DNA from 2 places in the Janthinobacterium sp. GMG2 genome. Region 2 is predicted to be linked to the other one. Evidence: riboswitches for the same ligand, from Rfam matches in the RefSeq annotation. Region 2 holds a riboswitch; the other holds the start of a gene.

Region 1 (11,900 bases), on a different contig from region 2:
GGCATGCGCGCCCTGCGCCGCAATGGCCACGATATCGGCGGCGATGCCGGCGCCACCCGACGGATCGGCGCCGGCAAACACGAGCACAGTGTGGCGCATCGGCATCGTCACGCCAAGCGGCCCGCCATCGGCGACGATGGCGACGCGGCAAATTTACGGGGCATGCGGCCCGCCAGAAATGCTTCGCGCCCGGCCCGCACGGCCAGCTTCATCGCATGCGCCATGCGCACGGGATCGCGCGCGCCAGCAATGGCCGTATTCATCAGCACGCCATCGCAGCCGAGTTCCATGGCAATGGCCGCATCGGACGCCGTGCCCACGCCAGCATCGACGAGCACGGGCACTTTCGCCTGGTCGATGATCAGCGACAAGTTCCACGGATTCAAGATGCCCATGCCCGAGCCGATCAAGGACGCGAGCGGCATGACGGCCACGCAGCCGATGTCTTCCAGAATCTTCGCCTGGATCGGGTCGTCGCTGCAGTAGACCATCACGTCAAAGCCATCCTTGACCAGCGCCTCGGCCGCGATCAAGGTTTCCGGCATGTGCGGGAACAGGGTCTTTTCATCACCGAGCACTTCCAGTTTCACCAGATTGCGTCCGCCCAGAAGCTCGCGCGCCAGTTGCAGGGTGTAGACGGCGTCCTTGGCGTTGTAGCAGCCAGCCGTGTTCGGCAAAATCGTATACTGGTCGGGCGGCACGAAGTCGAGCAGGCTGGGCGCGTTCGGGTCTTGCCCGATATTCACGCGCCGGATCGCCACCGTGATGATCTGCGCCTCGGCCGCATCCGTCGCTTCGCGCGTCTGCGGTAAATCCTTGTACTTGCCGCTACCGACCAGCAAGCGCGATTGATACTGTTTTCCTGCAATGGTCAGCAGGTCGTTTTTATTACTGTTCATTGCTTTTTCCTTAGTTCAGCCGCCGCCGATGGCGCGTACTATTTCAACCTGGTCTTGTACTTGCAAAACCTGCCCCTGCCACGCCTTGCGCGGCACGACATTGCGGTTGACGGCCAGCGCCAGCGCCTGGTTTTCCAGCGACAGGGCGGCGATCAATTGGTCCAGGGTTTGCCCCGGCGGCACCTGGTACGGTGCGCCGTTGAGCGTGATGTTGATGAATGCAGGCATCACGCTCTCCCTCAGACCTTGCGGTACAGCTCGGCGCCGTTCTTGATGAATTCGATGGCCTTGACTTCCATGCCCTGCTTGAGCGCCTTGTCTTCCGCGATGCCCATGCCGGCCGCGTATTCGCGCACTTCCTGCGTGATCTTCATCGAGCAGAAATGGGGGCCGCACATGGAGCAGAAATGCGCCACCTTGGCTGAATCCTTGGGTAGGGTTTCATCGTGGAATTCACGCGCCTTGTCCGGGTCCAGGCCGATGTTGAACTGGTCATCCCAGCGGAATTCAAAGCGGGCTTTCGACAGCGCGTTGTCGCGGATTTGCGCGCCCGGATGGCCCTTGGCCAGGTCGGCCGCGTGCGCCGCAATCTTGTAGGTAATGATGCCGTCCTTGACGTCCGCCTTGTTGGGCAGGCCCAGGTGTTCCTTCGGCGTCACGTAGCACAACATGGCCGTGCCATACCAGCCGATCATGGCAGCGCCGATGCCCGAAGTGATGTGGTCGTAGCCGGGCGCGATATCGGTCGTCAATGGCCCCAAGGTATAGAACGGCGCTTCGCCGCACTGTTCCAGCTGCAAGTCCATGTTTTCTTTAATGAGCTGCATCGGTACGTGGCCAGGCCCCTCGATCATCACTTGCACATCGTGCTTCCAGGCGACTTGCGTCAGCTCACCCAGGGTTTTCAGTTCGCCCAGCTGCGCCTCGTCGTTGGCGTCGTAGATGGAACCCGGGCGCAAGCCGTCGCCCAGCGAGAACGACACGTCGTACGCTTTCATGATTTCGCAAATCTCTTCGAAATGCGTGTACAGGAACGATTCCTGGTGGTGTGCCAGACACCATTTCGCCATGATGGAGCCGCCGCGCGACACGATGCCCGTCAAGCGCTTGGCCGTCATCGGCACGTAGCGCAGCAGCACGCCCGCGTGGATGGTGAAGTAATCGACGCCCTGCTCGGCCTGCTCGATCAGGGTGTCGCGGAAGATTTCCCAAGTTAAATCTTCGGCCTTGCCATTGACCTTTTCCAGTGCCTGGTAGATGGGCACGGTGCCGATCGGCACGGGACTGTTGCGCACGATCCATTCGCGCGTCTCGTGGATGTGCTTGCCGGTCGACAGATCCATCACGTTATCGCCGCCCCAGCGGATGGCCCAGGTCATCTTTTCCACTTCCTCGCCGATCGACGAGGTGACGGCCGAGTTGCCGATATTCGCGTTGATTTTCACGAGGAAATTGCGGCCGATAATCATCGGCTCGACTTCCGGATGGTTGATGTTGGCGGGGATGATGGCGCGGCCGCGGGCAATTTCCTCGCGCACGAATTCCGGCGTGATCTCGGCCGGGATGCTGGCGCCAAACGACTGGCCCGGATGCTGGCGGCCCATCAGGTCGGCCAGGCGCTCGCCCATGGGACCGGACGCTTTCAGCTCACGCAAATATTCCTGGCGGCGCATGTTTTCGCGGATGGCCACGAATTCCATTTCCGGCGTGATGATGCCCTGGCGCGCGTAATGCATTTGCGTCACGTTCTTGCCGGCGATGGCGCGGCGCGGCTTGCGGTGCAGGTTGAAACGCAGTTCGGCCAGCTTCGGGTCCGCCAGGCGGGCGATGCCGTAGTCGGAGGTCGGGCCCGGCAATTCTTCCGTATCGGCACGTTCGACGATCCACGGCAGGCGCGGCGTATCGAGGCCCGAGCGGATGTCGATCTGCACGTCCGGGTCCGTGTACGGGCCGGAAGTGTCGTAGACGTAGATCGGCGGATTCTTTTCGCCGCCGAACGACGCTTCCGTGTCGGACTGGCTGATCTCGCGCATGGGCACGCGGATGTCGGGGCGGCTGCCTTCAACATAGATCTTGCGCGAATTGGGCAGCGGAGCGATGGCGGCTTCGTCGACCGTGGCGGTGGCGGAGAGGAATTTCGGGTTGGCGTTCATTTTGGCTCCTTGGCTAGACTATTTTTAAGCCTGGAGCCAGCTAAGGAGGTTCGGAATCACGCACGCGGAAAGGCGGGGTGCGTTCATCCTAAAGCTTCCCTTCGCTGGCATTATCCAGATCAGGTTCGGAGGGTATTTCTCACCCGCGCTTGCACTGTGTTTCCACAGCGAAAGGCAGGACCCCTAGCGTTTGCCGCCTTGCGGCAGCGAGCCAATTATACGCGGTTCACGCCGCGCGGCCAGATGATTTCTTGCAGGTGTCGTCTTTGTACATCGCTCTACTTCTTCTTGCCCCAGCGCCAGCTGGTCGGTTCGCCCTTCAGCTGGCAGATGAAAATGAGCACGGCAACGATGGCCACTTCATAGACGATGTAGCCGACCAGCATGGTCTGCGGCGGGAACAGAAAAGCGCCGCAGGCGAACAGCGCCAGCGCGGCCAGGAACACCAGCCAACCCTGCCACGTGATGGGCAAGCCCCAGCCCCAGCCATAGGTCTTGGCGGGGAACCAGTATTGCGGCCTTGATTTGTCAGTCATGATTTTTCCTGGTCAGTATCGATAGCACCCAGTATAAATCAGGCAATGCGATGGCGCTCCGTGACATCGAGGCCGATGCCGCGGTAGCCGATGAAGCGGCTGCCATTGTCGAACATCGGTTCGCCGCTCACTTGCAGGTACTGCGTGCTGCCGTCGAGATTGGCGCGGCTGTAGATGAAATCGAGAAACGGTTCGCGCGCGGCAATTTTTGCGTCGAGCAAGGCGCGCTCGGTGGCATTCCAGCGCTGCGGCTCCTGCTCGCTGCCGATGCCCAGCATTTCAGCCACGGGGCCGGAAAAGCGCGTCAGGTTGCCCTGCGCATCCTGTTCCCAGTACCAGTCGGATGACAGTTCCGTGAAACGCTGGAAGCGCGCTTCGCTTTCGCGCAGCTCCGCCGTGCGTTCTTCCACCATCTGCTCGAGCGACTTATTGTATTCGGCCAGCTTCTGGTACAGCAGGCGCACTTCCAGCATGTTGTGGATGCGCGTTTTCACTTCCACCAGGTCGAACGGTTTGCTGACGAAGTCCTTGGCGCCAGCCTGCAGCGCGCGCAGTTTGTGGCCGGGCTGGGCCGTGATCACCAGCACGGGCAGATAGCTGCCCGCCTCGATGTCGCGCAAGCCTTCCATGACTTCGAAGCCATCCATTTCCGGCATCTGCAAGTCGAGCAGGATCAGGTCGTAGCGGTGCTGCTGGTGCAGCGCGCGCACGGCTTGCGGGTCCATGGTGGACGTGATGCGCGTATAGCCGGCATTGCGCAGCACCTGTTCCAGCAGCATGACGTTCGCCTCCTGGTCATCGACGATGAGGATGCTGGCGTTCAGGATCTCGGTGGCTTGAAGCATGGCGGTATTCCTAAAAATAAATGCTGAATTAGCGTATTGCGTGAATGTCGTCGGCCAGGCCGTGCGCGGCCGCATGGTGCAGGGCCACGTCGAGCGCATCCATGAATTCGACGACCTTGATCGGCTTGGTCAGGTAGCGGAAGAAGCCCGCTTCCAGGCCCTTCTCGATGTCGCGCGGCACGGCGTTGGCCGACAGGGCCATCACGGGAATATGGCTCGTGAGCGGGTCGTCATGCAGGATATGCAGGGCGCCAAAGCCGCTGATGCCGGGCAAGTTGATGTCCATCAGGATCACGTCCGGCTGATACGTGCGCGCCAGGTCGATGCCCAGGTGCGCATCGATGGCCGTGAGCAGTTTCAAATCGCTGCGGCGCGCGATCAATTGCTCCACCAGCGCCAGGTTGGCGGGATTGTCTTCCACGTACAGCAAGGTGCGCTGGCTTTCCTGCGGCTCCTGCACCTGCGGCAGCGCGTCGCCATCGCCCAGCACCAGGGCCGGCGCACTGCTGGCGGCCAGCTCGAACCAGAACGTGGTGCCCACGCCGACCGTGCTGTCGACGCCGATAGTGCCGCCCATCAATTCGACCAATTGCTTGGTGACGACGAGGCCGATACCCGTGCCCTCTTCCGTGCTGTTTTCCTGGCCCAGGCGGTTGAAGGGCTGGAACAGCTGGGCCACCTGGCCCGCATCGAGACCGGCGCCGCTGTCGCGCACGCTCACGCGCACACGCTCGCCATGCCGGCTGCATTCGACGGTGACGGCGCCGCCGCCCTGGTTGTACTTGATGGCGTTCGACAGCAGGTTGACCATCACCTGTTTCACGCGCGTGCGGTCCGCATGCACATAAAATGCCTGGCCGCAGCGGGGGAAATGCATGCGGATGCCGCGCTTTTCCGCCTGCGGCGCGATCATCGCCTGGCAATCCTGCAGCACGTCGAGCAGCGACATCGCTTCCTGCGACAAGGTGACCTTGCCCGATTCGATCATGGCCAGGTCGAGGATTTCATTGATCAGGCGCAGCAGATACCAGCCACCCTTGAGGATTTGTTCGATCGAGCGCTGCTGCGGCACGGTGGGCGGCGGCACGTCGGACGCCATCAGCTGTGCAAAGCCCAGCACGGCATTCAGCGGCGTGCGCAATTCATGGCTCATGCTCGACAGGAATTCGGACTTGGCGCGGTTGGCCTTTTCCGCCACCTGGCGCGCCTTCTTCAACTCCGCATTGTTGGTCTCGACCAGCGAGCGTGTGTACGCCTGCTGCTCCTGCAGGCGCTGGTCCAGCAAGGCCTGTTCCGCCTCGACCTGCTTGCGAGCCGTGTTGTCCGTGCCGATCAGCAAGTAACCGATGACCTTGCTTTGCGCATCGCGCAAGGCCGTCACGGAGACGATGGCGGGGAAACGGCTGCCATCCTTGCGGATGTAGGTCAGTTCATAGATGTCTTCGATGCCGCGCGTGGCCTTGAACACGAGCGCTTCCACGCCAGGCGTGATGACGGTGTCGAGTTCGGCACTGAGGGCGGCGGCGCGCGCAACGATTTCCTGCGCATCAGAAATACCGGCCGGCGTCAGCTTGTCGACCACGTCGCTCGCCGCATAGCCGAGCATGCGTTCTGCGCCCACATTGAAAATCTGGATCACGCCCTGCGCATCGGTGGCGATGCACGAGAAATTGGCGCTGTTGAAAATCGCATCCTGCAAGGCGCCCGCCTTGAGCAACTGGCGCGGCAGGCTGGCCGCCAGGGTGCGGCGGTACAGCGCCACGAGCAGCATCAGCAGCAAGAAGACCAGCGCGTCGATGACGCAGGCCGTTTCGAACGGCGCGCGCCAGGCCAGCAGGCCGATGGCCAGCAGCACGATGGCGCTGAACGAAAACGCCAGCGCCATGGGCCAGCGCGACGGTGCGCGCGGGGGAATGTTTTCAACAGATTGCATGGGATAGCCCGGGCTGTGACAACGATAAAAGAGAGGATGCGGTGTTCAAAGCGCCTGGCGCTGGCGCACGTCCGACAGCAGGCGCGTGAATTCCTTCTTCACCACGCCATAGCATTCGCACACATGGCCTTCGAGACCGGCGCGGTCCAGCACGGAAATATGGCCACGTCGGTAGCTGATGAAGCCCCGCGTCTGCAAACGCCCGGCCGCTTCCGTCACGCCTTCGCGGCGCACGCCCAGCATGTTGGCAATCAACTCCTGTGTCATCGTCAACTCGCGGTTCGGCAGGCGGTCCATGGTCAGCAGCAGCCAGCGGCACAGCTGCTGTTCCACCGTATGGTGGCGGTTGCACACGGCCGTCTGCGACATTTGCGTGATCAGCGCTTGCGTATAGCGCAGCAGCAAGCGCATGACGGGACCGGCGCGGTCGAATTCCTCCATCAGCAAATGCGCCTTCAGCCGGTAGCCGACGCCGCCCGTCTGCACGACGGCGCGGCTCGGCGTCGAATTGCCGCCCATGAACAGCGACACGCCCACGACACCCTCATTGCCGACGCCGGCAATTTCCGACGAGCCGCCGTTTTCCAGCAGGTAGTGAATGGAAACGATGGCCGTGGTGGGGAAATACACATGCTGCAGCTTGTCGCCCGAATCGTAGATCACGTCACCGAGCAGCATCGGCACTTGCTCCAGGTGAGGGGCCAGGCGCGCGAAATCAGCGTCGAGCATGGCGGCGAGCAAATGGTTTTGATTCGGGTTGTGCAGCTGGGCATGCGGACTCGACATGGGCAGGTTTCCTGTTTTCCAGTCGTCAGCTAGGGGATCGATGAAAGGCGTCCGAACGAGGGGCGCCATGTGGTGCAGCGTAACACAGCGCTGGCACAGTGACCCGACTATATTTCTTGTCGGCATTGCCGTCCGTTCGGTAGCGAACGGACGGCATTTCGTCGCGCCCCCTACAGTCAGTCACTGCCCGGCCTGCCTGATCATGGATCGGCACCGGCGCTGCCACGGGACCACCATGCAATCATTCTTCAAACGCATCTCCATTTCCGTTTCCACCTCGGCCCTGCTCACGCTGGCGTTCGGACTGTGCCTGACGGCCCTGTGCTACGCCTCGGCGCGCCAGATCGAGGCGGAGAGCGCCCGGTTGCTGCTGCAGTACCACGCCAGCGGCCACACCTTGGGCGCCGCCCTGCTGCCGGCCAAAGGCATGGGCCTGGACGCCAGCCATCGCGGTTCGCTGTACGTGCTGCTCGGTGGAATGCTGTCGAGCCTGCTGGCGGCCGCATACGTGTATCAGCTGGTCTCGCGCAATTCCGTGATTGCCCGCATCACGGGCGAACGCACGGCGGCGCTGCAGTTCGCCAATTTGCGCCTGTCCGAAGACATCGCCGCGCGCATGCACAATGAAAAGTCGCTACGGCTGCGCGAACGCATCATCGAAGTGTCGGCCAACGCCATCATCCTGTGCAGCGCCGACGCGCCCGGCTACCTGATCGAGTACGTCAACCCCGCCTTCGAACGCATCACCGGCTATGCGGCCGGCGAAGTCATCGGCCAGCGCCTGGAAGACTTGCAGGGGCCGGAACAAGGGCGGCAAGACATGCACGCCATTACGGCGGCCCTGCGCGAACAGCGCGAAGGCAAGGCTATCGTGCGCAATTTCCGCAAGGATGGCAGCTGCTACTGGAGCGAGCTGTTCGTCGCGCCCGTGCGCGACGATGGCGATGGCCCCGTCAGCCACTTTGTCGTGGCGCAATACGACATCAGCAGCGTCATGCGTTTCGAACAGGAACTGGAATTCCAGGCCAGGCACGATATCCTGACGGGCCTGGCCAACCGTGCCCTGCTGCGCGAACGGCTGGAACAGGCGATGGCCGTGACACGGCGCAGCGGCCAGCCCCTGTGGGTGGTCTTCATCGACCTCGACCGCTTTAAATTCGTCAACGATACCCTGGGCCACGACGCGGGCGACCTGGTGCTGAAAAACGTGGCCGAGCGCCTGCGCGACGCCACGCGCGAAGTCGACACGGTGGCGCGCCTGGGCGGCGACGAATTCGTGCTGCTGCTGCCCCAGCATGGTAATGGCGAACCGGGCGCCGCCATCCTGCAGCGCATCCAGGATGCCGTGGCGCAGCCGCTGCAACTGGGCGAATATGAATTTTTTCTCAGCTGCTGCATGGGCGTGGCCGTGTATCCCGACGATGGCCAAAATGCCGACACCCTGATCAAGCATGCCGACATCGCCATGTACCGCGCCAAGGAACAGGGACGCGGCCACTGGCAGTTCTATGCCTCGAGCATGAATGCGGGCACCCTGGAGCGGCTGGAACTGGAGAGCGAGTTGCGCCACGCCCTGGAACGGGGGCAGTTCCACCTCGAATACCAGCCCCAGCTGGACCTGGCCAGCGGCGCCGTGGTCGGCATGGAAGCGCTGCTGCGCTGGCAACATCCGCAGCTGGGGCGTGTTCCCCCTGCCAGCTTCATCGGACTGGCTGAGGAAATGGGCTTGATCACCCCCATCGGCGACTGGGTGCTGCGCACGGCATGCGCCCAGGCGCGCGCGTGGCAACTGGCCGGCCATGGCCCGCTGCGCCTGGCCGTCAACCTGTCGGCGCGGCAATTCAAGCAAAAGAATTTGCTGCACGCGGTGGCGCAGGTGCTGGCGGACACGGGACTCGCCGCGGCCCACCTCGAATTGGAATTGACGGAAAGCATGGTCATGCATGACGTGGAGCAAGCCACGGCCATCATGGCCAAGCTGAAGGCGCTGGGCGTGCAACTGTCGATCGACGACTTCGGCACCGGCTATTCCAGCCTGGCCTACCTGCGCCACTTCCCCATCGACGTGCTGAAAATCGACAAAACCTTCGTCAGCGACATCACGCACAGCATGGACGACGCGGCCATCGTGCACGCCATCATTTCGCTGGCGCACAGCCTGCGCCTGAAAGTCATCGCGGAAGGCGTGGAAACGGAACAGCAGCTGGCCTTCCTGCGCCGGCACGGCTGCGACCAGATGCAGGGCTACCTGTTCAGCCGCCCGCTGGCCGCCGCCGCCTTCGAGACACTGCTGCTCGAAGGCAGCATGCTGCCCGCTTAGCGCAAAGGTTTAAAACGCGTGGCGCAGGCCGACGTTGAAGGCGCGGTTGCCCGTGCCCACTTCCGTGGCATTGCCCACCATGTAGGCGGCGTCGTTGCGGTTGCGGATGTGCGCGTAAGCAACATACACTTTGCTGCGCTTGGACAAGGCATACGTGGCGCCGATGGCCAGCTGCCGCGCATCGCGGTTGGCGGCGTCGCGGTCATCCTTGTGCACGTACGAAGCCAGCAAGGTCGTCGCGCCGAGCGGCACGGATACGCCGACGATGGCGTCGCGGCTGTCCGTCGACTGGGCCGGCGCCTGCGCCGCGCCATACGGGTTTTCCCCGAAGAACATGGTGCTGCCGTCGCCCGTGTTGCGGCCATAACCGGCAAACGCGGTGGCCACGCCGAAGTTGTAGTTACCGGCCAAAATCGTGTTGTTCACGTCGGCCTTGCCCGGCTCGCCGGCACGGCTCTGGCGCGCCAGGCGCAAGGTCAAGGGACCGTTGACATAGCCGAGGGTCAGGCCCAGCGAGCGCTGGTCGGCCGCCACACCCGTGTGTTCGCCAAAGCCGTACATGACGGTGGCCGTCACGCCGCGCATTTCAGGCGAGGTGTAGCGCACGGTATTGTCGATGCGCGTGGCCGAATAGCCGGCCAGGTTGGTTGCCGCGCCGGCAAAGCCGCCTTCGAACGGGTCGGCCACGTCGGTCAGCGCCTGGCTTTGCAGGTTGTACTGGCGCCCCACGGTCAGCATGCCCAGCGGGCTGTCGATGCCGACGAAAGCCTGGCGGCCGAACAATTGCCCCGCCTGGTCGGAGCGGCCCGTGTCGCTCAGGACACCCGCTTCCAGCGTGAACACGGCTTGCAAGCCATTACCCAGGGACTCGGTGCCGCGCAAGCCCAGGCGCGAGCCGGCCGATATGCCGCTGGTGAGCTTGCTGATGCCGCCTTCCTGCACCAGGCCGGCGTCCATCAATCCATACAAGGTGACTGACGACGGGGTGACTGAAGACGGGTCAACGGACGACTGGGCGTGGGCGGCAGGCAAGGCGCCCAGGGTGGCGATGGTCGAAACGAGGCCGACGGTGATCGAGATTTTTTTCATGCGGGTTTCCTTGTATAAGCGAAACCAGGAAAGCGCGCGGCCATGGCGCGGCCACAGGCGCCAAGGCGCGCTGGGGAGTGCCGTATCGAAAGACGACGGACCAGGCAGCAAGATTCCTGGCTAAGCTGTGGCGGCAGCGGCGTGCAATGAGCCGCGTTGATTCCGCCGTGAATGGTGCACCGCTGGCGGTGCGCGTGGCTCAGGCGCCCGGCCCGAAGGGGACGCGCTGAAAGTGGCTGGCATCGCAGATGCGCTGGCCCTGAGACGCGGACGAGTGTTGGATATGAAACGTTGATACAACCGCGTCTGCTGACGCCGTCCGCAAGGATGGGGCAGGAGGCGCCGAGGCCGGCATTATAGCATCGGCAGCACCTCTACCCCCCGTTCTGTTGCAGGAAAACGACTCGCCAGGCCGCCAAAACACGGCGTTGTCGCCGGGCAAGATGACGCATGCCGACCAGGCAAATGCTATTGCAGCAACGGTGCGGCTGCCGCAGGCTTGCGCGCTGCGGCGGCCGCCTTCAGCAAGCTCAGCACCGCTTTATTTTCCGGCGTCGGTTCCCGGTCCCGCGCCATCTTCAACACGGGGAACTCGCCGCCCAGCGGATCGGCGCCCAGGCTCAGCAACAGCTTGACCATCGCCGCGTCGCCATTTTCGACGGCCGCCAGCAAGGGCGGCAGATAACCGCCGGTGACGATGGGCGCGCCCATCGCGGCCAGGCGGGCGACCCAGTCGTGCCGCTGGCTGCGCACCGCATGCCACAGCAGCGTCTCCTTTTCCAGACGCCGCGAATCGAGCGCCGCCTGCTGTCCCTTGTAAGAAACTTCGGCGGCGGGTCCGACTTGCTGCCATGGCATGCCGGGCACCACCAGTTGGCGCAGCACGTCCTCGGACGCCGGCTGGTAGTTGTACATGGCGCGCATCGCAGCGTCGAGCCAGCGGTCATTTCCCTTCGCGTCATGCCGGGGCACGCGCTGCTTGAGCCAGTCCAGCGCGCCGGCGTTGCCCGCTTCGGCGGCATAGGCGTACAGCGACTTTTCCTGCTCATCAGTATTTGGCGTGGTGCCGGTGGCCAGCATTTTATCGAGCACTTCGGTGCCGCGCGTCAGGCGCAGCAAGGGCCCCCATAGCAAAGAATCGGCCAGCGGCCGTTCCGCTGGCTGCGCAGCCCCGCCTTTCTTGGCCTTTTTCTCTGCCAGGTACTGGTCTACCAGCAAATAGGGCCGGCCCGCGCCTGCGTCGAGCATGGCGATCATGCTGGCCGTACGTTCTTTCGCGTCGATCAATTCCGGCAAGATGCCCGCATCCTCCTGCTGCAAGGCGTATTCCAGCGGCGCC
Region 2 (11,900 bases):
TTGCGCTAACGCATTGCAAATAGAATTTGACCATCCCTTTGATTTAGCCAATATGTTTGCTCCGCACATCGATAAGGCTCGAGGCTTACGATATGGAATGTTAGGTGATGCCCTCGGCTTCAACCCCAATCGCCGCTTTCCCAACCTCGATAAAATTCTGCCATTGCCACCGGCCGATCTGCCGCCGTGGGATGGTCAACGAAAGAGCCTGCTCGACGCCGCCATGGGCGTGCGTCCGCCGCCAGCCATTCCGCAGCCAGGCGCTGCGTCGCTTTCAAAAGAACCGTATTTCCTGACAGCCGGCTATGCGTTGCGGCCCACCGGCTTGCATAGCGACGCGCCGACCGCGCCATTTTCCGCATACTGGCAACCTGTCGCTGGGCAGGGTTTGACGGAACCGGCCTGGCTGTTCGGTGAAGGCGAAGAGTTCCGCCATTTCAGCGTGCTCGATACCGATGGCAAGAGCCGTTACGGCCCCGTGATATGGGAACAGTGTCTGACGATACGGCACAACCATGGGGCAGTGGAACCGCGCGCGGTGCACGGCTTGCTGCGCGAGGTGGCGCGGCCCGAGCCATGGTTGAGCTGCGCTTGCGACCAGGCCTGTCCGGTCAGCGGCGTCTGGCAACCGTGGGTGGCGGCCGACCATCCGCTGCAGGCGATCGTCAACCAGTACTGGCGCCAGGCGTGGCTGACCCAAGGCGCGCCGTTCCCGCGACCGCGCCGCGACTGGCTGCTCGATTTGCCAGACGACGATGTGACGTGGCATTTGATGGATGCGTCCCTTGCAGATCTCGGCTAAGGCTGAACGTTAGCGATATCTCTCATAGGCGACCCTGTCCCAGCCTAAGAAATAGTTTCTATCTGCATATCCGACCTGGCCCCGGCTCCCTAGGCGGGTGCGGTCTTTTTTTCGCCGCGCTGACGATGAAGGGCCGCTCTGAGTCACCGGTTTGTGCTCCCGGCATCGTCCGCACTGTACACGCACCACCGCCTGCCGCCTTGGCTGTGCCACGTATAATTCCTCGCACTATCCACCGCTATTCTTTTTCGACAGGCCCGCCATGTCCCTGACTCCCGATTCGCTGCCCGACTGGCAAACGTTTGAAGCGGCATACGCTGTTGAAGAAACCTGGTTCAAGCTGGCCAGCGCCTCGCTGGCGGTGCTGGGCGGATCCCCATTCAAAGACCAGGAATTTTCAGCCTTTGCCTTCAACGCCGTATCGTTCCCGTCCCTTTCGCTGAGTTTTGACACCGACCCCGATAGCCGGGCGCGCGGTGACTACCCGCCGGACTGGTCGAACGAGTGCATGGAAGTCGATGTGCCTGAAATCGGCCAACTATGGGAAGAGAGGCATGCAAGGATAGAAGGCGCGCTGCTCGATCTGATCGACGCTGCCGATGACGACTTGCTCGAGTCCATCGAGGAAGGCTATCTGCACAGCCTGAGAAAAACCATGGTACGGCTTGAAACGCACCATGCTTTCGAGCAGATCAGGACCTGCGCGCCATTCTGGACCGTGGTCACGCAAATCGATGCCGATACGGATGAAGAGGAACGGCTGCTCGACCAGGTGCGGCTGGCGGCATTGGCCAGCCATGCATGAGGGGCTGACTGCTATATCAGGGCTTTCCAGGCCCTGACTTCGGCGTCCGTGAGCATCGGCCCCCAGCCGCCGCGCGGCGCCGTATCGTGCTGCGCATAGTGCGCAAGTTGCGGTACCGCCACATCATGCCGGACACAGATGTCAAGCACGGCTTCCAGCTGGCGCCGGCTTGCCGGAAGGTCGTCGCCATGCCAGGTACAGGCGCTCGTTTCCAGCACATGCTGAACAAGCTGCTCCAGCGCGCCGAGCAGGTGCCCGGGTATTGCCGTACGGATGTCGTCCGGCCAGGGATCGCCCATGCCCGTCACAGCCAGGGACGCAAAGCCGCGCTCCCAGGCCGCAAAATCTCCGGGCGCGACCTGCGTTATTTTCCATATGTGGCCGGCGAACGCGGACAGCGCCGGATGGTGAATGTCGAAGCGCAGGCAAAAGCGCTGCAGGCACGTCACGGCAATGCATTGCCTGGCGATCACTGAGAGGGTGTCTATCGATATATTGTGCATAAATTGACGGTGTTTCAAAAATAGTGGCTGGTCTCGGCTGAATGCCTGCCTCTCAGCTGCCTGGCGCACGCTGCTTCAGCTTGAATCATTTCTCAAAGACCAGCCAGGACCAGCTCACCCCCGCCTGGCGGTTCTGCGGCTGGATGGATGGCGCCTGCGTGCTCAGTATGACCTTGAGTCCATGCCGCATCGCCAGGTCTGCCGTTTCACTGGCGGATACGTCAAAGATGCGGCGGCCTTCCGGGGCCGGGCCATGCCTCAGGGAAATGACGAGTACTGCGCCGGGCTTGAGCAATGCGCTGATATTGCCCATCGCCTCCATCCTTTCTTCCGCTGCCAGATGCATCCAGACGGCAGCGACGACAATCAGGTCATACCTGGTGTGGCGCGCACCTATCGTGGACAGGGCGGGCAGGCTGTCGTTGATCCATTCAAGGTTGGCCAGGGCATGCGCCTGCATGCCCGCCGCGCGGAAGGCGGCAACGGGCTCAAGCGCGATCACCGTGTGGCCCAGGCTTGCCAGCCACGCCGCGTCGCCGCCGGTTCCGGCGCCGATGTCGAGCACGGCGCCTGGCCGCGTCGGCAAGAGATGGGCAACGGGGCGGTATTTATCCAGGAAGGCAACGCTTTCATATCGGGCGATGAGCCCTCCTGCATTGTCCGCATAGCCTTCGGTGCCGGGGACAGTGGATGAGTCCATGGGATTCTGCATGATCAGCGGGCGCATCTGGCGATGCTCATCATGGCTGTTCTCCCGCTTGCTGGCGCGCCTGCCGCAAGGCCTCCACGGGCAACTGGAAAAATCGCGGCACCATGGCCGGTGACAAATCGTCGCCGCCGTCCGCCATGGCCAGCCGGCCACTCAGCAGCAGCATCACGTAGCCGTGGCCCAGCGACCAGCCGGCGCTGGCGGCGGCCTTGTCCCAGCGCGGATCGAGACCCGCTTCTCGCACTGCCGCGCCGGCCGTCTGCAGCACGTACTGGAAGCACGCTTGCGCCGCTTCCAGCAGGGCGGGGAACTGGCGCACGTCTTGGTGCTCGAACATCAGCCTGTAGTGGGCGGGCGAAGACAGGGCGAATTCGATGTATTGCTCGCCCAGCAGCTGAAAACGCTGTTCGGAGGGCAGGCTGCCCTGCGGCGGCAGTTCCGCTTCCCATTTGGCGATCAGGCTGGCGAAACCGGCGGCCGCCACGTCGGCCAGCAAGGCTTCCTTGCTGGGGAAGTGGCGGTATACGGCGGCGATCGATACGCCCACCGTGCGCGCCAGTTCGCGTAGCGAGAGGGTGGCGTCGTGCTGCTGCGCCAGTTGCGCGATGGTGGCGGCGACCAGGGTGTCGCGCAGGTTGCCATGGTGATAATTGCTGCTTGTGTTCATTCTATGTTATCGCTGTTCACATTGTCGTGTATGATGGTCATGTTATCACTGAACACATGGAGAGCACATGCAAGAGATGAGCAACGTGGTACGCGCCGTGGCCATGCCGCCCGGCGCCAGCATCGCCCCTTTGTACCAGGGCAGCAACCTGGCCGACGCGTATGCCGTCGGCCTGCCCAGCGCTGGCGTGCGGCAGATGGATATGCAGGCCCTGGCGCGCGTGGTGCTGTGCAGCCAGCCGCGCTGGGCGCAGTGGCTGCTGGCGGTGCGCGACATTATTGTCACGCCCTTCGGCATCAAGACGGCGAAACAGCTGGCGGCCAAACCTGATGGACGCATCGGCATCTTTCGCATCTACGCTGTCAGCGATGATGAAATCATCGTGGGCGAGGACGACAGCCACCTGGACTTCCGTTTGTCCGTGCTGCGCAACCGGGACGCGGGGCTGCATGGCAGCATCACCTTTTCCACCGTCGTGCATTGCCATAACTGGATAGGGCGTAGCTACATCCTGCTGATCCGGCCATTTCACAAGCTGGTTGTGCGGCGTACGCTGGCGCGCGCCGTCAAGGAAGGCTTTGCCTGAGCCGGTTGAACAAGGCAGGGGCGGGGCTGACGCTGCGGGCAATCTTGCTTATTCATGGCCGGTATTGCATACTGCACCACCAGCCTCATCACGATTCCCATGAACGATACGCTTCTCCTGCTGGGTTTTGCCACCACGCCGCTTGAACTGATTTCCTTTGTCCTGGCACTGACAACCGTTGCGCTGAACATCCGCCAGAATCACTGGGCGTGGCTGTTCGCCATCATTTCCTCGGCCGCCTACGGTTTCGTGTTTTTCGAGTCGCGTCTGTACGGCGACATGGCCTTGCAACTGCTGTTCATCAGCGTCTCGTTCTGGGGCTGGTACCAGTGGCTGCATCCGGTCAGCGGCGGCAAGACCTTGCCCGTGACGCGCCTTGATGGCCGCGGCTGGCTGGCTTGCGGCGCGGGATGGCTGGTCGGCTTCCTGTTGATCGCCTGGCTGCTGACGACGACGGATACGGACGTGCCCCATGCGGATGGTTTCCTCACGGCAGGCAGCCTGGTGGGCCAATTCCTGCTGTCGCGCAAAAAGCTGGAAAACTGGATCGCCTGGATCATCGTCGACGTGCTGTACGTGTGGCTGTACCTGCACAAGGGCCTGACCCTGACGGCCGTGCTGTATGCGTTCTTCGTCGTGATGGCCATCATTGGCTTGCTGGCGTGGAGAAAGTCGGCGCCGGCCGCGCCCGATGCGATGGTCCTCAAGTGATGGATCGTTGCGTGCGTGTGGCGATCCTGGGCGCGGAATCGTCGGGCAAGTCGACCCTGGCGGCCGCCCTGGCCGAGCGCTACGGCACCGTCTGGGTGCCCGAGTATTTACGTGAATTTGTCGAAACGCAGGGCAGGGTGCCCGTCGCGGCCGACCAGTATGGCATTGCGCGCGCACAAGTCGAACGCGAGGCGGCAGCCGCCGCGCAAGCGCGCAACTTCCTGTTTTGCGACACGACGCCGTTGATGACGGTCGTCTACAGCCGCCATTATTTCGATGGCGCCGATGCACCGCTGGCGGCGCTGGCCGATGCCACGCAGTACGATTTGACGTTGGTGACGGCGCCCGACAGCCCGTGGGTGGCCGACGGCTTGCAGCGCGAGTCCGAAGCCGTGCGCCAGCTGATCTACCGCTACCTGCTCGACGAGCTCGACGCGCGCGGCATCGCCTACCACGTGCTGCACGACAGCCTGGAGGCACGCCTGGAACAGGCGACGCCTTTGCTGCAGCAGGCGCTAGCTGCAGCGCCTGCCATTTCCCTCAATTAAAAGTCGAACTGCGCCGACACCTTGAACGTGCGGCTGGCGCCCGGATACAGATAGCCGTCCGATTCCGGCGTCACGTCGCGCCAGTAGAACTTGTCTGCCACGTTGTTGACGCTGGCGCGCAGCACGGTGCGCGTGCCGGCGATGCGCGTGGCCCAGGCGGCGCCCAGGTTGAACACGTTGTACGACGGCACGAAGGTCGTGTTGTTGTACTCAAACGCTTTCTTGCCCGCAAATTCCCAGCTGCCATTCACGCTCAAGCCTGCCACCTGCTGCACGGCGTAGTCCGCATGCACGGCTGCCTTGAAGGCCGGCACGTTGGGCACGCGCTTGCCATCGAGGTCCGCATTGCCCGTGCCTGACTGCTGGCTGTTCAGGGCTGTCACGGAGGCGCCCAGGCTCAAGTTAGAAGTTGCCTTGCCCTGGGCCGATAATTCCAGTCCACGGTGCTGTGCCTGGCCTTCGCGCACGAAGTAGCCTGCGGTATTCTGGAATTCCAGGCCCTTGCGGATCTGGAACAGGCTGGCCGCGACCATGAAGTCCGGCGTCACATCCATCTTCGCGCCAAGCTCGATCTGCTTGGAGCGGCTGGGCGTGAGTTCCTCGTTGGCATTCATCGCCTTGCGGTCGGCCGTGCCGCCATGTTCCATGCCTTGCGAATAGGCCGCATACACGGAGATATTGTCGAGCGGGGTGTAGACGAGCGACACGTTGGGCAGCAGGAAGTCGTGCTTGGCGCGGATTTCCTTGTCGGCCTTCAGTACATACTGGTAGCCGTCGACGTCGATATGGCGCAAGCCGCCATGCAGCTTCCAGCTCGGCGCCAGGCTCACGATATCCTGCACGAAGACGGAGTTTTCCGTGTCCTTGCGCACCAGGCGCACGGGGCCTTGCACACCCGTCGACATGTCGACGATCTGCGGGTGGTAGATGTTGCTTACGCCAGCCCAGTCGTACACGTACAGGCCCGCGCGGTCCTTGCGGCGGAAGGTCGAGACGCCGGCCGTGAATTCATGGCGCAGGCTACCGGTGGCAAACTTGCCCTGGATCATGGCTTGCGCGCTCAGCGGCTTTTTCGTCTCGCCCAGGCTGCGGTAGTCATACACGTCGTAGTCGCCATTGCCGCAGAAGCCAGGGTACAGGTCTTGCGCACTGCAGCCGTACGGGAAGGCCGTGTAGTCGTCGCGCTTGAACGAGTGCTGGTTGGCCGACAGGGTGGCGCGCCAGTCGTCATTGAATGCGTACTGGAAGCGCAGGCCGATATTGCTGGTGACAGTTTCCACGGGGCGCGTCCACGGCTGCAGGTTGAGCATGGCGTCGGCGCTGATGCCGGTCGGCAAGGTCGTGTTATTCAGCAGCTGGAAGCCGGGCGCCGTCGCCTGTGCCTTGTCCTGGTAGTCGGCATCGAGTTGCAGCAGCGCTTGCGGCGAGATTTGCCAGTCGAAGGCACCGGAAATGAACTTGCGGTTGCCATCCGCGCCCTTGATGTAGGAGCGCAGGCGCTCGGCCGCCACGTTGACGCGGTAGCCGAAGCGCGTGTCTTCCAGGCGGCCGCCCAGGTCGACGGCGCCATACAGGGTGCCGCGCTCGCGCGTTTCCACGGTGACGCTGCGCAGCGGTGCGGCAGTGGGGCGCTTGACGATGAAGTCGATCACGCCGCCCGGCGCGGCCACGCCTGCCTGCAAGCCGGCCAGGCCCTTCAGTACTTCGATGCGCTCCTTGTTTTCCAGCGGAATTTGCGTGTCGCCAGGAATGGCCACGCCATCCTTGCGGTAGCTGGAATTGTTGTCGAGCTTGAAGCCGCGGATGGAAAACTGTTCCGCATAGCCGACAGCGTTGTAGGCGTCGTTGATGCTGGCGTCGAGCTTGACGGCATCGCTGAGATTGCGGATCTGCAAGTCCTGCATGTCTTTCTGTGAAATGACGGTGACGGACGCCGGTGTCTGCAGCAGCGGCGCGTCGGAAAAACCACCGACGGAGGCGCGCTTGGCGGCCGGCGCCTTGCTGGCCGTGACGACGACTTCGGCCATGCTCTGGGCCTGCGGGGCAGCGGTTTCGGCGGCGTCATTCGCGGCAAAGGCCGGTGCGGCAAACGCGTGCAGGATCGCCAGGGTCAAAACAGAAACGGATAAATTCGGTGTGGACATAGATTGCTCGTGGTTCAAGCCGTCTCTGTAAAGAGCACGGCAGGCTGCTTGTTCGGCTGGCGCCAACGCAGGAGCTATCAAAGGAGGGAGGTACTTTGCGCTTTCCTTCGCTGGCATTATCCAGATCAGGTACGAAGGGTATCTCTCACCCGGATGACTGCTCCAGGACCCCTAGCGAAATGACAGCTTAGCATGAAGCACGGCCAGCTGTCCCACCCGGCTGACCGTTTTACAACAGTGTGGTGCGAATCTACAGGCTAAGTTCCAGCACCTTGCGGCTGATGGCGGGCGTGATTTCACGCTGTTCGCCCAGCGCCGTCATGCCGTGCGCTTCCAGGGCGGACACGACTGCATCCACACTCGCATGGTTCAGGCCGTAGTCGGCCAGGCGCGTCTTGACACCCATGTGGCGGAAGAAGAATTCCGTGCGCGCGATGGCCGCCTCGATGCGGCCATCTTCGTCGCCGCCGTCCAGGCCCCAGACGCGGGCCGCATACTGCAGCAGCTTGGCGCGCTTGGCCTGCTTGCGCACGCGCAGCATGCTGGGCAGGATGATGGCCAGGGTTTGCGCATGATCGAGCTCGTACAAGGCCGTCAATTCGTGGCCGATGGCGTGCGTGGACCAGTCCTGCGGCACGCCCACGCCGATCAGGCCGTTCAAGGCCAGAGTGGCGCTCCACATCACGTTGGCGCGCACGTCGTAGTCATCGGGATGCGACAGCGCCTTCGGGCCTTCCTCGATCAGGGTCAGCAGGATGCCTTCGGCAAAGCGGTCCTGCACGGAGGCGTTCACAGGGTAGGTCAGGTATTGCTCCATCACATGCGCGAACGCGTCGACGACGCCATTGCCCACCTGGCGCAGCGGCAAGGTGAACGTTTTCGACGGGTCCAGCACGGAGAATTTCGGATACACCTTGCGGCTCATGAACGAGCGTTTTTCCTGCGTGGCCTTGCGCGTGATCACGGCCGAGCCATTCATTTCGGACCCCGTGGCCGGTAACGTCAAGACAGTGCCGAAGGGCAGGGCGGCCTCGACGATCTTGCCGCCCTTGGCCAGGATGTCCCACGCCTCACCCTCGTGCAGGGCGGCGGCGGCGATGAACTTGGTGCCATCGACCACAGAGCCGCCGCCGACGGCCAGCAGGAAATCGATGCGCTCGCTTTTCACGAGGGCCACGGCCTGCATCAGGGTTTCATAGCTGGGATTGGGTTCGATGCCGGCAAACTCGATCATCGTATGCCCGGCCAGCGCCGCCTTGACTTCATCGTAGACGCCGTTCTGCTTGATGCTGCCGCCGCCATACGTCATGAGCACTCTGGCCTGGGGCGGGATCAGCGCCGTGATGGCGGCGATCTGGCCCTGGCCGAAGAGGATTTGCGTCGGATTGTAAAAGTCGAAATTGAACATGGGGCTCCTGCCGCTGAGGTTTAGGCTGTTGCTGAGCCATGATTATGGCCGAACGGGTGGAAACGTGTCGTGGACGCTTGAGCTTTTCGCCCGCGCGGTGGAGAATGCAGCCGATGTCACCACCACGCGAAAAGGAATGCGCATGACCACCGTCCCACTGGAAGAATCCGGCCTGCCGGCCACCGCGCTCGACATGCACCGCGCCATCGGCGCCACCATCGCCGCGCTGCAGGCGCTGGACTTGAATAGCCAGCGTTTCGAGGCGTGCACGGACCCGGAACTGCGCCGCGTGCTCGCGCATGCGGGGGACACGAGCCGCAAGGAAGCGGCCATGCTGCTCGAATGGATGCGCCGCCGCGATGCGCGCCTGGACACGGCCATGAAGGAAGCGCTGTTCAAGGCGGGGCCGATTGTTGCCCAGTATCACTATGACGAGAAAATATTGTAACTATTGGTTTGTTGTTGTGGCGTACCATGCGCCACTTTCGCATCGCTTCGCGTAGACTGTGCCCCTAATTAAATTTAACGCCGGATAGCAGCGACTGTCCGGTGTATTCCAGGGGGCTTTTAGAAATGAAATCATTACCATACCGAGAAGGCAGCTGGTTTGCCGTGCCCCTGCCGGGCGGCGGTTATGCCGTCGGCGTGGTGGCGCGCAGGGCGCCTGCCGGGCGCATCATGTTGGCATATATGTTCGGACCGAAGCGCGACAGCTTGCCCACGCTGCAAGAGCTGGAAGGCTTGCGGCCGGAACAGGCCGTGCGCCGCCTGCGCACGGGCGACATGGCGCTGCTCAACGAGCGCTGGCCCCTGCTGGGCGACAGTCCCCACTGGAACCGTGACGACTGGCCCATGCCGGCCTTTATCCGCCGCAACGAATCCTTGCAGCGCGCCTGGCGCGCCAGTTATGCGGACGCCGATCCTGCCAAGCTGAACCGCGAGGAATCGATTCCCTTCGATACGCCGGGCATGGAAAGCGATTCCTTGTACGGCTACGGGGCGACGGAATTGTTGATGAGTAAATTGCTGGCGCAGGAGCAGGCGTCGGCTTGATTGCTGCTGGGTGACGGTGATGTTGGCGCAGCGTAGGTCGGATTACGCGGTTCCCGCCAATCCGACCTACATCGCCCGCACCGCTGGCGCAATTATTTTTACGCCGCTGGCAAGCTGATCTGAAACGCCAGGCCGCCGCCTTCGCGGTTGCGCACCTGTAATTCGGCGCCGTGGCGCAGCAGCACGCGGTCGACGATGGCCAGGCCCAGGCCGGCACCGTTGGCCTGCCCGCGCGCCGTGTCGAGGCGGGTGAACGGTTTCATCAGCTGCTCGATCTTTTCCGCCGGCACGCCCGTGCCGTGGTCCTGCACCTCGATGATCACCTTTTTTGCGCCGTGGCTGGTACGTACGTGGCAGGCGATGTCGATTTCCGTCATCTCGCTGCCCGGCGTCTTGCCATAGCGGCGCGCATTCTCGATCAGGTTGTTCAATACGCGGCGCAAGTCGGTGGGGTTGCCCATCGCATGTGCGCCATCGGCGATGGTGGCGTTGATCTTCACGTCCGGCAGGCGCATCGCTTCGCGCGTCATGTCGTTGAGCAAGCCGCTGAGGTCGACGTCCGTAAAACTCGACGCTTCCGTCGGCTTGGCATAGTCGAGGAACTGGCCGATGATGGCGTCCATTTGCCCGATATCGGACTGGATGCCTTCGCGCGCCTCGTCCGACAGATTGGCCATTTCCACTTCCAGCTGCATGCGCGCCAGCGGCGTGCGCAAGTCGTGCGAAATGCCGGCCAGAATCACGGCGCGGTCCGATTCCACCTGTTTCAGATCATCGACCATCTGGTTGAAGCTGCGGTTCGCCTCGATGATTTCGATCGGGCCCTTTTCCGGCAGCGGCGCCGGCTGCTTGCCCTTGGCGATGTCGCGCGCGGCCGCCGTCAAACGCGACAGCGGCAGATTGATCAGGCTGGAAATGATGGCTGCACCCAGCAGGGACAGCAGGGATACCAGGCTGGCCCAGCCCAGCCATTGGAAGCCCGTCAGGCCGCGCAGGCGTTCGCGGTCCAGCATCAGCCAGTATTCGTCGTCGTCGATCTTGAAGCTGACCCAGAAGCCGGCCACGCCGTTGACGCGCGCGGAAAAGCGCGTGTCCTTGCCCAGCTTGGCCTTCACCAGCGCCTCGATGTCGGGCATCAGGTAATTGTCGGGCGGCGGCTCGATGCGGTCGTCCTCTTCCAGCGAGAAGATGCGGATGCCTTCATTGCTGACGAGGTCGAACAGCAGCTCGCGCCGCAGCTCGGGAGCCGAGTGCGTCAGTGCCGCATGCGTGATGGTGACGACGGAAATGATCTGGGCGGAAATCTGCTGCGCCTGCGGCTCGCGCTGGATGACGGAAATCATGCCGATCCAGGTGATCATGCTGACGGTGGTCAAGGTGCCGAGCAGCAAAAAGGTGCGCCAGAACAGGCCGCTTTTCAGCCGCGCCAGGCTGATATCGGGAACAAGCTTCATCATGCCTCGCCTGCGATCAGCGCGGCTGTCCGTCCGGGATGAAGACGTAGCCGAGGCCCCACACGGTCTGGATGAACAGCGGGCTCGACGGGTCGGGTTCGATCAGTTTGCGCAAGCGCGAAATCTGCACGTCCAGGCTGCGGTCGAACACTTCATATTCGCGGCCGCGCGCCAGTTCCATCAGTTTTTCGCGCGACAGCGGCTGGCGCGCATGGCGGGCAAACACTTTCAGCACGGAAAATTCACCGGTCGTCAGCGGCACCGTTTCGCCATTCTTTTTCAGGGTACGCGTGCCCAGGTCCAGCACGAAGTCGCCGAACTCGAAGGTTTGCGGCGTTTCCGACGGCGCGCCCGGGATTTCATCGGGACCCTTGCGGCGCAGCACGGCGCCAATGCGGGCCACCAGTTCGCGCGGATTGAATGGTTTCGGCAGGTAGTCGTCGGCACCCATTTCCAGGCCCACGATGCGGTCCACGTCCTCGCCCTTGGCCGTCAGCATGATGATCGGCG

The links. A riboswitch is a leader RNA that binds a small molecule or an ion and turns the genes downstream of it on or off. The one in region 2 is predicted to bind thiamine pyrophosphate.
Region 1: it holds a riboswitch for thiamine pyrophosphate, as region 2 does, so the genes downstream of both, thiC (phosphomethylpyrimidine synthase ThiC) here and SKZ59_RS21005 (TonB-dependent siderophore receptor) in region 2, are expected to answer to the same signal.

Annotation. Positions count from the first base shown of each region.
Region 1 covers NZ_JAXAWA010000009.1:160,370-172,269, forward strand. The annotation lists gene thiD (bifunctional hydroxymethylpyrimidine kinase/phosphomethylpyrimidine kinase) at 1-99, opposite strand, end outside; gene SKZ59_RS26295 (thiazole synthase) at 108-899, opposite strand; gene thiS (sulfur carrier protein ThiS) at 915-1,127, opposite strand; gene thiC (phosphomethylpyrimidine synthase ThiC) at 1,139-3,052, opposite strand; TPP riboswitch at 3,132-3,247, opposite strand; gene SKZ59_RS26310 (hypothetical protein) at 3,331-3,588, opposite strand; gene SKZ59_RS26315 (response regulator) at 3,627-4,433, opposite strand; gene SKZ59_RS26320 (ATP-binding protein) at 4,462-6,366, opposite strand; gene SKZ59_RS26325 (Crp/Fnr family transcriptional regulator) at 6,412-7,152, opposite strand; gene SKZ59_RS26330 (putative bifunctional diguanylate cyclase/phosphodiesterase) at 7,388-9,472, shown strand; gene SKZ59_RS26335 (porin) at 9,482-10,561, opposite strand; gene SKZ59_RS26340 (ankyrin repeat domain-containing protein) at 11,030-11,900, opposite strand, start outside.
Region 2 covers NZ_JAXAWA010000006.1:104,417-116,316, reverse strand. The annotation lists gene SKZ59_RS21045 (tetratricopeptide repeat protein) at 1-802, shown strand, start outside; gene SKZ59_RS21040 (hypothetical protein) at 1,065-1,607, shown strand; gene SKZ59_RS21035 (hypothetical protein) at 1,619-2,128, opposite strand; gene SKZ59_RS21030 (class I SAM-dependent methyltransferase) at 2,196-2,837, opposite strand; gene SKZ59_RS21025 (TetR/AcrR family transcriptional regulator) at 2,851-3,486, opposite strand; gene SKZ59_RS21020 (DUF2867 domain-containing protein) at 3,554-4,072, shown strand; gene pnuC (nicotinamide riboside transporter PnuC) at 4,172-4,783, shown strand; gene SKZ59_RS21010 (ATP-binding protein) at 4,783-5,331, shown strand; gene SKZ59_RS21005 (TonB-dependent siderophore receptor) at 5,328-7,475, opposite strand; TPP riboswitch at 7,561-7,658, opposite strand; gene SKZ59_RS21000 (iron-containing alcohol dehydrogenase) at 7,726-8,883, opposite strand; gene SKZ59_RS20995 (hypothetical protein) at 9,026-9,331, shown strand; gene SKZ59_RS20990 (Imm26 family immunity protein) at 9,457-9,936, shown strand; gene SKZ59_RS20985 (sensor histidine kinase) at 10,035-11,393, opposite strand; gene ompR (two-component system response regulator OmpR) at 11,407-11,900, opposite strand, start outside.